Regions from separate parts of the Cellvibrio sp. ATLC23 genome, predicted to be linked through region 1. Evidence: predicted binding sites of a transcription regulator. Region 1 holds the regulator's gene; each other region holds the start of a gene.
What was found. The regulator sigma-54, encoded in region 1, starts transcription at its own class of promoters, with help from an activator protein. The targets are predictions, from matches to a motif close to TGGCACANNNNTTGCNNT.
Positions count from the first base shown of each region.

Region 2: a site for sigma-54 is predicted at 1,408-1,425, ahead of AC2CG4_RS16740 (alginate export family protein). Genes of this name have one in related genera too.
Region 3: a site for sigma-54 is predicted at 2,589-2,606, ahead of AC2CG4_RS16050 (flagellar basal body-associated FliL family protein). Genes of this name have one in related genera too.

Region 1 covers NZ_JBXUOS010000006.1:206,102-210,849, reverse strand. The annotation lists gene yjgA (ribosome biogenesis factor YjgA) at 17-535, opposite strand; gene AC2CG4_RS11880 (HPr family phosphocarrier protein) at 709-981, opposite strand; gene rapZ (RNase adapter RapZ) at 985-1,854, opposite strand; gene ptsN (PTS IIA-like nitrogen regulatory protein PtsN) at 1,868-2,317, opposite strand; gene hpf (ribosome hibernation-promoting factor, HPF/YfiA family) at 2,417-2,707, opposite strand; gene AC2CG4_RS11860 (RNA polymerase factor sigma-54) at 2,814-4,418, opposite strand; gene lptB (LPS export ABC transporter ATP-binding protein) at 4,622-4,748, opposite strand, start outside.
Region 2 covers NZ_JBXUOS010000011.1:174,116-178,863, reverse strand. The annotation lists gene AC2CG4_RS16745 (glycoside hydrolase family 3 protein) at 1-1,086, shown strand, start outside; gene AC2CG4_RS16740 (alginate export family protein) at 1,571-2,815, shown strand; gene AC2CG4_RS16735 (citrate synthase) at 2,994-4,274, opposite strand.
Region 3 covers NZ_JBXUOS010000011.1:20,691-25,438, forward strand. The annotation lists gene fliO (flagellar biosynthetic protein FliO) at 1-505, opposite strand, end outside; gene fliN (flagellar motor switch protein FliN) at 515-919, opposite strand; gene fliM (flagellar motor switch protein FliM) at 948-1,985, opposite strand; gene AC2CG4_RS16050 (flagellar basal body-associated FliL family protein) at 1,995-2,552, opposite strand; gene AC2CG4_RS16055 (flagellar hook-length control protein FliK) at 2,779-4,299, opposite strand; gene AC2CG4_RS16060 (Hpt domain-containing protein) at 4,435-4,748, opposite strand, start outside.

The DNA of each region.
Region 1 (4,748 bases):
GCAGCGGAATATATGACTAATCCTGTGCGTCCAGTTGCTCGCGAATAAACCCGAACAGTTTGCGCGCATTCGCCGGCGGCTTATTTTCTTCGCGCTCTTTTTGCGCGCTGCGGATTAACTGGCGCAAGTGTTGTACATCAATGCCTGGGCAAGAAGTCACCAAGGTTTGGAAGATTTGCTTGTCACCTTCAATTAGCAAGTCGCGATAGCGCTCTACTTGATGTTGGCGGTGTACATACTGGTCGCTGCGGTTTTGCAGCTTATCGACAGCGGCTTTAATTTCTTCGTGATTACCTTCGCGCATCAAGCGGCCAATATATTGAATCTGGCGGCGGCGCGCCTCTTTGGGCGGCATTTTGCGCGCGATGTAGATGGCGTCCAGCATTTCCTCGCTCAGCGGAATCTGCGCGAGTTGCTTTTCGTTCATGGTGATAAAACTTTCACCCAGTGCCTGCAGCGCATGCATATCGCGTTTAACCTGCGATTTACTGAGGATGTAGTCATCGGGATTGATGTCGTCGTAGTTGTAAACCATAAGAATAACTGTACTTGGTGCGCAAAGCGCAAATGAATATAGGGCTAAACCGGCAAAAGCGTGTAATACATGGTGCCGGAAAAGGTCGCGCAGCTTAGTGCAGAAAAGCAACAACAACAACCGCTTTTGCCAGAATGTCTGTTGGAGAATGGCTGACTATAACGATAGTTGGTTTATTCGCCTTCTTCAAAGCGGTCGGCAATCAACGCGCGGATCGCACAAAGTGCGGCTTCGGCATCCTCACCTTCCACGCTGACTTGCAAAGCGGTTCCCTGACTTGCAGCCAATAACATCAATGACATCACGCTCTTGGCATCGGCCCAGTGGCCTTCGCCGACACGCGCTTGCACCTTGGCCTGATACTGGTTGGCAAGGGTGGCAAGTTTAGCTGCAGCACGTGCATGCAGGCCGCGTTTATTAATGATGTCGAGTATTTCGATGTGCATGGTTTAGGGTTTTTTGTGTTTGTTAATGTCGCGATGGCGAACTTGTACATCGCTAAAACTGTGATCGAAATGTTTTTGTAACCGTTCGGATAAATACACCGAACGGTGTTGGCCGCCGGTACAGCCTATCGCAATAGTAATGTAACTGCGGTTGTTGGCTTGGTAGCGCGGCAACCAGCGGGTCAGGTAATGTTCTATATCGTCGTACATTTCCTTTACCGTTATTTGTTCTTCAAGGAACTCAATCACGTCCTGATCTCTGCCTGTCTGGGGTCGCAATGCAGGTTTCCAATGAGGATTGGGCAGGCAGCGCGCATCGAATACCAAATCGGCATTAACCGGAACCCCGTGCTTGAACCCAAAGGATTCAAACAAAATAGCCATAGTCGATTCACTGCGCCCCACCACACGCTCTTTTACTAAATCGCGCAATTCGTGCAGGTTCAGGTGGCTGGTATCGATGACTTGATCGGCGCAGTCGCGAATAGGTTCAAGTAGCTGATCTTCTGCGCTAATAGCTTCTTCCAAGCTGGTGTGTTTATCGGACAGTGGATGCTTGCGTCGGGTTTCACTAAAGCGTTGGATTAGCACAGATGGCTGTGAATCTAGAAACAGGGTTTGGAAGGGTAGGTGAGCCTCCTTTAGGGTGCTAATCATTTGCGGAAAGATGGCCAGATCCTGCCAGGCATTGCGCACATCTATGCCAATCGCAAACCGGTGCTGGTCGTCTTTGTGGATCTGGATCTGGGCAACCAGTGCGGGCAACAGGCTCACCGGCAGATTGTCGATACAGTTAAAACCCACGTCTTCCAAAACGTGAAGCGCTGTACTTTTACCCGACCCTGACAGGCCGCTGACGATCACCAGATGCATAACAAAATCCTGCTTAAGTGATTAGCGCTGCTTGATAAAGCGCTTCGTTGCTCTTGGCCGCCCGCAAACGCTGGCGGTATTCAGCGTTATTTAATGCACCAGCAAGCGCGGCGAGGGTTTGTAAATGTTCGCTATGGGCATCTTCCGGCACCAGCATGGCGAATAAAATATCGACTGGCTGCGAGTCTATGGCATCGAAGTCGATTGGCGCAGCCAGAGTGATCAGCGCACCTACGGTGCCGCTGCAATGCTCAACCCGGCAGTGGGGAATCGCAATGCCGTGGCCTATGCCGGTAGAACCCAGACGCTCGCGGCCAATCAGGCGGCGAAATAATTCATCGGCATCGATATCGGGAATATCTTGTGCGATGGTGTTGGCGAGCAACTCCAGTGCACGTTTTTTACTGCCACCTTCAACGCCACAAAGTGTGCGGCCGGGGCTAATCAGGGATTGAATTTGCATAACAAGGTGATGCTGTGCATCTCTCAACAAGTGATGCCGACATCGCATACTAGCAATGGCGGCATAGGTTCAAATTAACGATGGCTGGCTGCCATGCACTCAGCGATGACTGCGCATTTTCTCTTTGTGTTTAATCAATTGACGATCAAGCTTGTCGGATAGTGCATCAATAGCGGTATACAGGTCTTCATGGGTGGCATCGGCAAATAAATCTTTACCGCTTACATGAATAGTGGCTTCTGCTTTTTGAATCAGTTTATCTACCGAGAGGATGACATTAACACTGGTGATGCGGTCGTTGTGCAGGCTCAGTCGCTCCAATTTACTGGAGACATACTCTCTCATTGAATCAGTTACTTCTACGTGGTGACCGCTGATATTTAATTGCATAAGTACTTCCTCTCGCTGGAAACAAAACGGCTGTTACTAGAGCAGCCTCACAATACAACCTACATTAGACTCACACTGTTAATCTAGTTATTTTGAGCATTAATTGCTAAATCGTTTTGCGCTCATTCGATGGCGGAATGTTGAGCGACTCACGATATTTGGCAATCGTACGTCGCGCCACTTGAATGCCTTGCTCGCCGAGCAGGTCGGTAATTTTACTGTCGCTCAATGGTTTTTTCGGGTTTTCAGCACTGACCAATTTTTTGATGATGGCGCGAATTGCAGTCGATGAACACTCTCCGCCGCTGTCGGTGCTGACGTGACTGGAGAAAAAATATTTCAATTCAAAAATACCCTGCGGTGTGTGCATGTATTTTTGCGTAGTGACTCGCGAAATAGTCGATTCGTGCATCTCCACAATTTCGGCTATATCGTGCAGCACCAATGGCTTCATTGCCTCGGGGCCGTAATCTAAAAAGCCGCGCTGTTTTTCTACGATACAGCTCGCCACTTTCAGCAGGGTTTCATTGCGGCTTTGCAAACTTTTTAAGAACCAGCGCGCTTCTTGCAGATTATCTTTTAAAAATGTGTTGTCGGTGCTGGAGTCGGCGCGTTTCACCATGGAGGCGTAATCGGAATTGATGCGCAAGCGCGGCGCTATGTCCGGGTTGAGTTCAACTATCCAGCGACCATCGCGTTTGTCGACAAATACATCGGGAACAACGTATTCGGTATCGCCATTGGCAATCATATCGCCCGGCCGCGGATTTAAACTTTGAATTAAGGCTACCGCTTGGCTTAACTCTGCTTCTTTTAATTTGGTACGGCGCATTAGCTGGCGATAATCGCGGCTGCCGAGCACTGGCAAGTATTGTTTGGTAATTAACTTTGCCGCTTCCAAAAACGGTGTTTTGGGGTCAAATTGTTGCAACTGTACCAGCAGGCATTCAGATAGATTTTGGCTGCACACGCCGCAGGGATCAAACTGCTGTAAACGGTGTTGAACGGCTTGGACTTCATCCAGTTCCAGCTCTTCAAAATCGCCGCGCATACCTTCAAAAATTTCTTCGATACTGATGGACAGCATGCCGCTGGGCTCCACTGCATCGATAATTGCCATGGCCAGTACACGGTCGCGGTCCGACATAGGCGTCAGATTCAATTGCCACATCAGGTGGTCGTAGAGCGAATCTGTCACTGCGCGGCGGCTCTCGAAATCACCGTCTTCGTTGTCGTAATTGCTGGAGCTGCCGCTAGAGGAGGATTGGTACACATCATCCCAACTGGTATCTACTGGCAAATCGCTGGGAATGGAGTCGCTCCAATCGCCGCTGTCTGCGCTAAAGCTTTCGCCTTCGCCATAGACATCGCTATCGCCATCGCTGGTGTTACTGGTCTCGCTGTAATTATCGCCAGTAGAGGAAAAGTTTTCGCTTGCGGTAAAGTCGCTGCCGTGATCAGCGCCCGCTTCCGCGGCGATTTCCAATTGGCGGGTGTAATCTGCTTTGTCCTGCTCGCTACCTTCATACTCATTGGTTGAGTTTGACGAATCGAAGGCTTCTTCCATTTCCAGCATTGGGTTGGATTCGAGCGCTTCCTGGATTTCTTGTTGCAGATCTAAGGTCGATAGTTGCAAAAGGCGAATAGCCTGTTGCAATTGTGGGGTCATGGTCAGCTGTTGACCGAGTTTGAGCTGGAGAGATTGCTTCATTATGTGAACGACAAACCCTTATAACGCGGATGGAAAACATCGGATAAGGGGAGTTTAGTCAGGGTTTGGCGCGCAAGCAATACAGTTAAGCAAGCTTTATGCCTAATGGATAAAGATTGTTACTTGTCAAGTTTTTTGTGTGTTGCTTATGGTGGTGCCATTAAGGCAGTTGGTAACACTCTTAGCGCAGGGATTTGACTCGCTTACAAGCGGAAATGCTCACCCAGATAGACCTCGCGCACTTTAGTATTGCTGAGCACAGTGTCTGCATCACCTTCGGCAATAATGTGGCCTTCGCTGACAATATAAGCGGTCTCGCAGATATCCAGC
Region 2 (4,748 bases), on a different contig from region 1:
GGTGGAAAGGTCACTCTAAGTGTCGATGGTACTTTCAGTGAAAAGCCGGATGTTGCGATCGTTATATTTGGAGAGGATCCCTACGCTGAAATGCAGGGCGATATTCAGCATCAGCTATTAAAAGCGGGTGATACCAGCGATTTGGAGTTGCTTAAGAAATTAAAGTCTCAGGGGATTGCCGTGGTGGCATTGTTTGTCACTGGTCGCCCCATGTGGATTAACCGCGAATTAAATGCATCCGATGCATTTGCGGTAATTTGGCAGCCGGGTACTGAAGGTGCCGGTGTGGCTGATGTGATCTTCAAGAATGCTAATGACCAAATTAATTTCCCAGTGCAAGGTCGCTTGGCATTTTCCTGGCCTAAGTCGCCAGATCAAGGCACGTTAAATATTGGTGATAAAGATTACGATCCTTTGTTCGCCTACGATTTTGGTTTGAAATACGGTGATGTAGATACCTTAGGCGATAATTTGTCGGAAGAGGGAATCGTTTTTGAAGCTAGTTCTGCGGTGTTAGAGCTATTCAATCGTCGCCCCATGGGGGCTTATGGCATTATTTTGGAAGGCAAAAATAATGACCGAACTAATCTTAATGGCAATGTCGCCAGTGTAACGACACTCACGGTAACTTGTGTTGATCGCGATGTGCAAGAAGATGCGCGCCGCGCAGTGTGGAATGGAGCAGGGGAGGGGCTAGTGGCCATATCGACGGCCAATCGACAGGTGTTGAGCGATTATTATGAATCCAACTCGGCATTGGTAGTGGATATTAAGGTAGATCTGGCGCCGGAGCACAAAGCATGGGTGCGAATCGGCTGTGGCCCCTCCTGCTATTCGCAGGTGGATATTACGCAAGAGTTAACTAGCATCGCGGGTTGCGGATGGCACAGGCTTATGGTTGACCTTAAATGTTATCCTGATGCAGGTACTGATTTTGGTCTGAAGAGAACGCCGCAAGAGCTGTTTGCATTGATATTGGAGCCTTTTGCGTTGGTGGCAAATGGCCAAATGGATGTGACCTTTTCACATGTGCGGATAGAAAAATATTTGGCTCAAGGGGCGAGTGTACGTTTGAGCGCACTTTAGTTTTCTTTATTGCGTGGTAACTATTATCAGAGAGCCGCACAGACATAGTGCGGCTTTTTTTATCAGCTAAATATACCTTTTTTCCTTTTCCATTGTTTTGAACCGTTATTGTGCATGATAAAAAGTGGGCGTGCATTTTTGTGATCCAAAATTGCCCTGGTTAATAATCCAATTTGATTGAAAATGGCGCGCTAAAAAATCCCATGTCCCTATAACAGGGCGAGCTAAAAAAATGCATTTTTTTTAAAATGACTTTTTTAAAATTTATATCCTATTGATAAATAATGAATTGTTTCATTGTTTCTGCTTTAAAAAATCAATTGGCATAAGCCTTGCTCTACTAGTTATCAGTCATCCCCATGTTGTGCTTGCAAATTAATAAGCTTCATTTTTAGTGCACAACAAGCAATAAATTTGAAATTAAATTTATTAACGCGGTGCTGATTATCTAACACACACATCGAAAAACTTTGGAGAAGGTTCTATGAAAAAAAATACGATTCATCTTCTTGCTGCGGCCGTAAGCTCACTTATTTGTGCAGCGCCAGGTGTCTCTGCAAAAACATTCACGGAATCTATGCAGCAGGGCAGTGTAATAAAAGTTAATTTTCGCACACGTTATGAAGACGTCACTGAGGATGTGTTGAATGCGCAGGGTAATAAAACTGGCGAGAAGGAAGCCGATGCTTGGACAACAAGATCGCGTTTGTCTTATCAGTCGGGTCCATGGAATGGTTTCGGATTTTTTCTGGAAATGGATAATGTCAGTGAGATGACCAACGAAATTGGTTATCGAACTGCAGGTAACGATCCTTTGAATACCAATAAAGCGGTAATTGCGGATCCCATTGGAACTGAACTTAATCAGGGGTTTGTTTCATACACTACTTTTAATAATCAAGTTAAGTATGGGCGCCAACGTTTGGTGCTCGACAATTCACGTTTTATTGGTAATGTGGGCTGGCGCCAGAACGAGCAAACTTATGATGGTGTTTCTTGGACCAACAAAGCAGTTCGTTATACCAACGTTACTTACGCCTATATCAAAAATGTTAACCGTGTATTTGGTGAAGCAAATGCGGCATTAGGTGATTTAAATATGAATAGCCATGTATTGAATGCCAGCTACACTGGTTTTGATGCGGGTAAATTAATTGGGTATGCCTACTTATTGGATGTAGAAAATCCTATTGCACAATTTGGTCTGACAAGTGATACCTATGGTGTGCGTTGGCAGGGTGCCGTAGGTGATGCTTTTACTTACAATTTGGAATATGCAACACAGCAAGACGCGGGAGCAAAGCAACTTTTTGATGCGGATTATATGCTCGCTGAGGGTACTTTTAATATTTCTCGTTTCAGTGTTGGCTTGGGGTATGAAGTGTTAGGTTCTGATAATGGCGCTTATGGTTTTGCAACTCCCTTGGCAACTTTGCATGCATTTAATGGTTGGGCTGATAAGTTTTTGGCAACCCCAAAAGATGGTTTGCAGGATAAATACTTGAATCTCGGGATGACCTTTGCGGGTGCTCAAGCAATGGTTAGTTACCATAAATTCGATGCTGATTTTGGTGGCGCAGACTATGGTGATGAAATCGATATTAGCCTCACGAAAAAAGTCGGTGCAGTGGTTTGGACTGCAAAATATGCTCAATATGCAATGGGTGATGCGGCAACTAAAGTGGTAGATACCAATAAGTTTTGGTTGATGGCAGATTGGAATTTCTAAGTTTTAATTTTTCTTTGGGTTATCGGTAACAAATATATTCCGAAGTAGCTTGTTTGTTGATTGACTACAAATCCCGGCTGGTTGCAGTCGGGATTTTTTTTATGGTTCTGATGAGGCTTTATGTTTAATAATAAAAAAGGCCGCAATGCGACCTTTTTAAGTTTACCTGCAATCGCAATTATTTTTGTGGGTAATCGCGTTTCGGGCTGCCGGTGTACTGTTGACGAGGGCGCCCAATTTTATAGGGGCTGCTGACCATTTCATCCCAGTGAGAGTACCAACCTACTGCGCGACCAAGTGCAAAAATCACGGTGAACATTTCGGTAGGAATACCGATTGCTTTCATAATAATGCCCGAATAGAAATCAACATTTGGATACAGCTTTTTGGAGATAAAATAGGGGTCTTCCAGAGCGATTTGTTCCAGTCGCTTGGCAATCGCTAAGAGTGGATCGTTTTCCAAACCCAACTCAGCTAATACTTCATCACAAGTTTGTTTCATTACTTTGGCTCGGGGGTCAAAGTTTTTGTAAACGCGATGACCGAAGCCCATCAAGCGGAAACCAGATGTTTTATCTTTTGCGCGTGCTACACACGCTTCAATATTTTCAACGCTACCAATTTCTTCCAGCATCTCTAACACGGCTTCATTGGCGCCGCCATGTGCAGGTCCCCATAGGGTTGAAATCCCTGCGGCTATAGCTGCAAACGGATTGGTGCCTGATGAGCCAGACAGGCGCACGGTAGATGTTGAGGCATTTTGTTCATGATCTGCATGCAATACAAAAATGCGATCCATTGCTTTGGCAATGGTTTTGCTCACGTTAGGTGCTTTGCCTGCGGTGCCAAAAGTCATGTTCAAATAATTTTCGGCGTAGCTGAGGCTGTCGTCTGGTGCGATGAACTCTTCACCTTGACGATGCTTGTAAACCATTGCAGAAAGCGTTGGCATTTGGCCAATCAACCGATAAGCAGTTAGTTTGCGACTTGCTTCATTGGTAATATCGATTTCGTCGTTGTAAACCGCTGCGAGTGCGGCAACAGCGCTGCACAAAATCGCCATGGGATGGGATTCGCGCTTGAAGCTTTTAATGATATTGGCAATGGAGGGGTCTACAGCGGAGTGTTGCTTGATTGCGGCAGTAAATTCTTCTTTTTGTGCTGGTGTTGGCAGTTCGCCATTTAATAAGAGGTAACAGGTTTCGAGGTAATCAGAGGAGACAGCCAGTTGTTCAATCGGGTAGCCGCGGTGGAGTAGCACTCCTTCTTCGCCATCAATAAATGTAATACCTGATTCGCATGAGGCGGTGGACATAAAGCCCGGATCAAATGTGAAAAAGCCATTCTTGGTAATACTGGTAACGTCGATGACATCGGGGCCGATAGTGCTTGAATAAATAGGTAATTCAATCGTCGTATTAATGCCATCAATCGTGAGATGTGCTTTCTTGTCAGTCATTACTGACTCCTGTGCTTACTGATTGGACTTAAGGCTTGAGAGAAGCATGTTTCGCTCTGCTCAACTGATAAAAGCTGTAGGTGGCTGCGCGTTGTGCAAGTAGCCCTACATTTAATAGCGTCATAGGCCGGCTATATTTTTATGGGCTGGTCGACTTCTTATGTAGTAGGTCGACGCTGCCGTGTGCGAGCGGCATTATAGATGACTTAATTGTTAAGGAGAAAGTTTTTGGCGCATCTCCGGGGTAATTTCTTTTATCTTTTTGAAAAAATTTGCGTGGTTGAGTGTCGCTTCAGTGGTGGTGCGTTAGGTTATCTCTAGGGTCTGTTTAGGTGGTTGCACTCATCTGGAGCGGTGCGCCTGAAAGTGCGCGCTTGAGGTGCGTTTTTGTTGGAATCTTTTAATGTAATCAAGGTGTTGCGTAAAAGTGCCGTTAAAAAAATGGCGATATTCTGATGTTGTAATTTGGGTTGG
Region 3 (4,748 bases), on a different contig from region 1:
ATGTAATGCCCAACAGCAATTGCTGCCCACCCGCATCAATTAATACGATTCGCTCGCGCGTGCCCAATGGCATAGCCGATATCACTTTAATATGCGAATTTGCCGAAAATGTTCCCTGACTGAAACGTTTTACAAACCAGGAAATCGCAAAAATCAAACCGATAATACCTAATAGCGCCAGCGTTACATTCAATAGATGACGGCCACTGCCAATAGGTGCAACATTGGTTTGTGCCGATTGATTGTGTGTCTGGAGGTTGGCTGGTGTAACAGATTTGCTAACGGAGTGAACCTTCGTTTGCTCACTCGCGGGGACAACTTGTGAATCTGTTGTTGCACTGACAGTTGCAACTACTGCAGGTTGTTCGGCCGCGACAGCAGGTTCAACCTCACCTGTCACTGAGGCTTCTTGAGCATAGGCAGGCAAAACCAATAGCAACAACAGCCCTAGCCTTTTAACTACAAGCAATGACACAAAAAGATGTTGCACAGTGACAAGATTCATTCGGTATTCCTAACGCAACTTTTTAATGCGCTCTGCAGGGCTAATAACATCCGTCATACGAATACCAAATTTTTCATTCACCACAACTACTTCACCGTGCGCGATTAAAGTACCGTTGACCAATACATCGAGCGGCTCTCCCGCAAGACGATCCAGTTCAATCACCGAGCCCTGATTAAGCTGCAATAAATTGCGGATAGTAATTGATGTGCGCCCTACTTCCATTGAAATCGAAACGGGAATATCCAGAATCACATCCAAATCAGGGCTACCCGGCGCTTGTTTCGATACTTCGCTTTTTAATTCATCAAATGAAACTGTATTGGCCATGGTTTCATCAACATCCGCTTGCTCAGCCATAGCAGCAGCCCAATCATCAGCCATTGAGTCTTGATCAACATCATCATCAGCCATTTTATTCACCCTTAGTTGCAGTCACGCATCACTCTTTAGTTTTAGTTTCAGTGGCGCCGCGCGCTTTAGCAATTTCACCTTTGGTACCGGTAATATTGTAAGCGCTGCTGCGATCAATAAACTCTCTAATTTTCAAACTCAAAAAACCATTGGATTGCCCCAACTGAGTTCTAAACATAGGAACGCCATTCGCAGTCAGGACATGGTAATCAGGAAATTCAATGGGAATAATATCGCCCGCTTTTAACTCGACAATATCGCGCAAGGTAATATCGCGCCGAACAATATCGCACTCCAAATCCACACTTGCTGAAAGAACATCCTCGCGCAGTGCTTTTTCCCAGCGCTCGTCGTGTTCGTCGCTATCACTTTGCAAACCTGCGTCGAGTACTTCGCGAATCGGCTCAATCATCGAATAAGGTACAGTGATGTGCATTTCACCGCCGCCGCCATCCAACTCTATGTGAAAAGTACTTACCACTACCACTTCGCTGGGGCTAACAATATTTGCTAACGACGGATTCACTTCTGAATGCACATACTCAAAATTGATAGGAAAAACCGCTTTCCACGCTTCGGTTAAATCAATAAACGCTTGATTCAACACCATCTGTACTACACGCAATTCAGTAGGTGTAAATTCGCGACCTTCAATTTTTGCATGGCGACCATCGCCACCAAAAAAATTATCGACTAACTTAAACACCAGGCGCGCATCAAGAATAATCAGTGCCGTCCCACGCAAAGGGCGAAACTTAACCATATTCAAACTGGTGGGTACATAAAGTGTGTGAACATATTCGCCAAATTTTTGAATTTGCACTCCGCCGACTGACACATCAGCCGTTCTGCGCAACAGGTTAAACATACTGATGCGGGTATAGCGGGCAAAACGTTCATTAATCATTTCGAGCGTAGGCATTCGCCCACGCACAATACGATCCTGACTGGTGAGATCATATGCTCTTACCGTACCGGGCTCATTGTCGCCCTCGGTATCTATGTCACCATCATCAACGCCATGAAGGAGCGCATCGATTTCGTCTTGCGAGAGTAAATCTTGCACAGTGGTTCCTTATTGCATTACAAAGGTGGTAAACAATACTTGTTCGACGTTCGCCGATGAAACCTTATCCGCCTTACCGCTAGCAGCGAGTGCCGCTTGTTCTTTTTGCAGTTGGCTGCGAATAATCTCCAATGCTTCTTCGCGCAATATTTCTTTACCTTCATTAGTTTGTAATTCATCAAAACTTTTCGCGCTAAACAACATGACCAAACCGTTACGTATGGCAGGCATATGTAACGTCAGCAGCTCCTGTAACAGCGGATCACGAAACAGCAATGTAATAGACGCTTGCAAATAGCGCTGACGGCCATTCACATTAAAGTTAATCGTAAATTTAGGGGTCATCTCATAATAAATAGCAGGTGCCAGTGTTGAGGGGGCATGCTTTGTTGCTGCAACTGCTTCGCCTGCTGGTGGTGCAGGTGATAAGACCTTTAACGCCACTACAGTACCGCCAATAGAGATGATGATCAGCGCCACCGCAATGCCAATCATTAAAAACAGTTTCTTTTTAGAACCTGACTCCGTACTGCCTGCGTCTGCTTTTGCTTTTGGGGCTGCCGCCATGTCAAAACTCCGTCACTTTCAAGGACTAAAATGGGTTGAGCAATACCTATGCCAGTATTGCCCTTGAAAGCTTAGCAGCGGATTAGGGGTTTGCGAGCAAGAGCACACAAAGGGAGATAAGAATGAGCAAAAAAATTGTTATGCAAAACAAAGATGTAAAGAAGCTGATCAATATGATCAGCTTCTTTACAAAAAGACAGGCATAAACAAGAGAAACAAATGAAAGTTATGCGTAATGATCGACCAAGCGCATTGATATCGCCTGGCTAACAGCGACCTGTGTTAGCTCTTCATCATCCTCAATTCCGGAATTTTGCTGTTTGCTTGATTCCTCCTGCTCCCGCTTAGAAAAAGATTTGTCCGAGACATCGACATTAACCAGATTTAATCCCTGCTCGGAAAACATTTCACGCAAGCGGCTTAATTGCTGATCCAATGCTTCGCGCACGGCAGGATGCGGACTACTGAAGGTAACGCTGGCTTGATCCTGATTCACGCTTACCTTCACTTGCATTGGGCCAAGTTCCGGTGGATCCAAACGAATTTCGGCCGCACTGACGTTTTGTGCGGCAAGCCATAACACCTTATCGCCCACGGCTTGGCTCCATTGCGGGCTGCCCACCGTTACCGGCACACCGGTTTGAACAATAAATGCACGGGCGGCAGGTGATTGCGCTTCGGTTAAACGTGCCATCGCTTCTACTGCAGCACTAATGATTGCGGGTTTTACATCGACGGCGGGAGCCGTTTTATCCAAAGTCGCTGCCGCCATAGTGGTTTCGGCCAGCTTATTTAATGCTGCTTTGGAGTTCAGTAATGCAAAATCCGGGTTGTCTCCTGTTTCTGCATCTAGCAAAACATCTGCATCTGAATTGGGAGCAAGATCTATTTCAGCATTTGCTCCGCCCTGCGATGCACCTGTAGCTATTCCAGCCAGAGCGGATTGCGCATCAACTCCCGCAGTAGCAACTCCTGTAGTAGCAGCACCTCCTGCAACTAACTGGGTTTTCGAAACAAATTGAAGACCAACCAATACGGCTTGCTCGCCATTAACTGCCGCATCGCCCTCTATTTCGATGGGCTGCAAGGGCGTATTAATCGCCACAAGACTCGGATCTATGACCGACATATCCTCAGGTGATACAGATGGATCAATCTCATCTTCATTGGCAGGCGCTTCTACTACTACGGGCTGGATAGAAACTTGACCAAGCAGGTTTGCAGATGTATCAAGCTGACCATCCACTTCAGTTGAATCTGTAGCAGCTAGCGTTAAGTCATCCAGCGCACTATCTGCCTTTACAACCGCAATCTTATCTGGATCCATCACCCGCAGTTCATTTCCCATAGGCGCTTGATCATTTAGCTCAGCAGATTGTTCCTCGCTTATTTTTTTTCCCCGCGCTGCATTCACATCATTTCCTTGTACAGACTGATCAGTTACATCGGTTGATCGCTGATTATCTTTGGAAGTATTTGATGGAGTCTCTAACCGGCCGACCTCTTTCTGCGAATCCTGCCGAGCTGGCGGTTTAACAATCGGTCGGGAAGCACCAGTGGGCTCTGCAGCAGGGCTTTCTTTGCGCGCCACAGGTTTACGAGCGGCAATTTCTGGCCGCACCTGTTCCAGTGCCTGATGAAATTTTTCAGTCGATTCCACACGCGCCTTAGCCGTCGTACTTTTAGTCGCCGCCGGATTAGCACTGGTTAAACCCAGTAAACTATTTAAAAAATTACTATTGCTCATCTGCTGCTCCTGCGCTTGATCACGGCAAGGCTTTGCCGCTTGATCAGACAACTATTCGGTTCAGGAGATACTTTGCAAAGCAGGTGCCAATTTAGACAATCGGCGCTGTAGAGGAGCGATAGACGCTAAGGTGAATTATGAATAAGAGCGCAGCAAACTCAGAACTTGTGCGAACTCTTGTTCGATGGAGTCAAGATCGACAGCCAATCCGTCGAGACTATTTTCAAACGCTTTTTTCTCCAGCACGGCGCAGAGTGCCGATAATTGCAGCGCGCCAACATTACTACTACTTCCTTTGAAACTATGTGCTGCACGGCGAATAAGGTCGGCATCTGACCCCTGGATAACCTTACGCAGAGTAGTGATTCGGTCAGTGGAATCCTGCACGAAGGTATCAATCAGCAACGTAAAATCATCCTCCATGACTTGTTTCAGGGTGTTTAACGTTT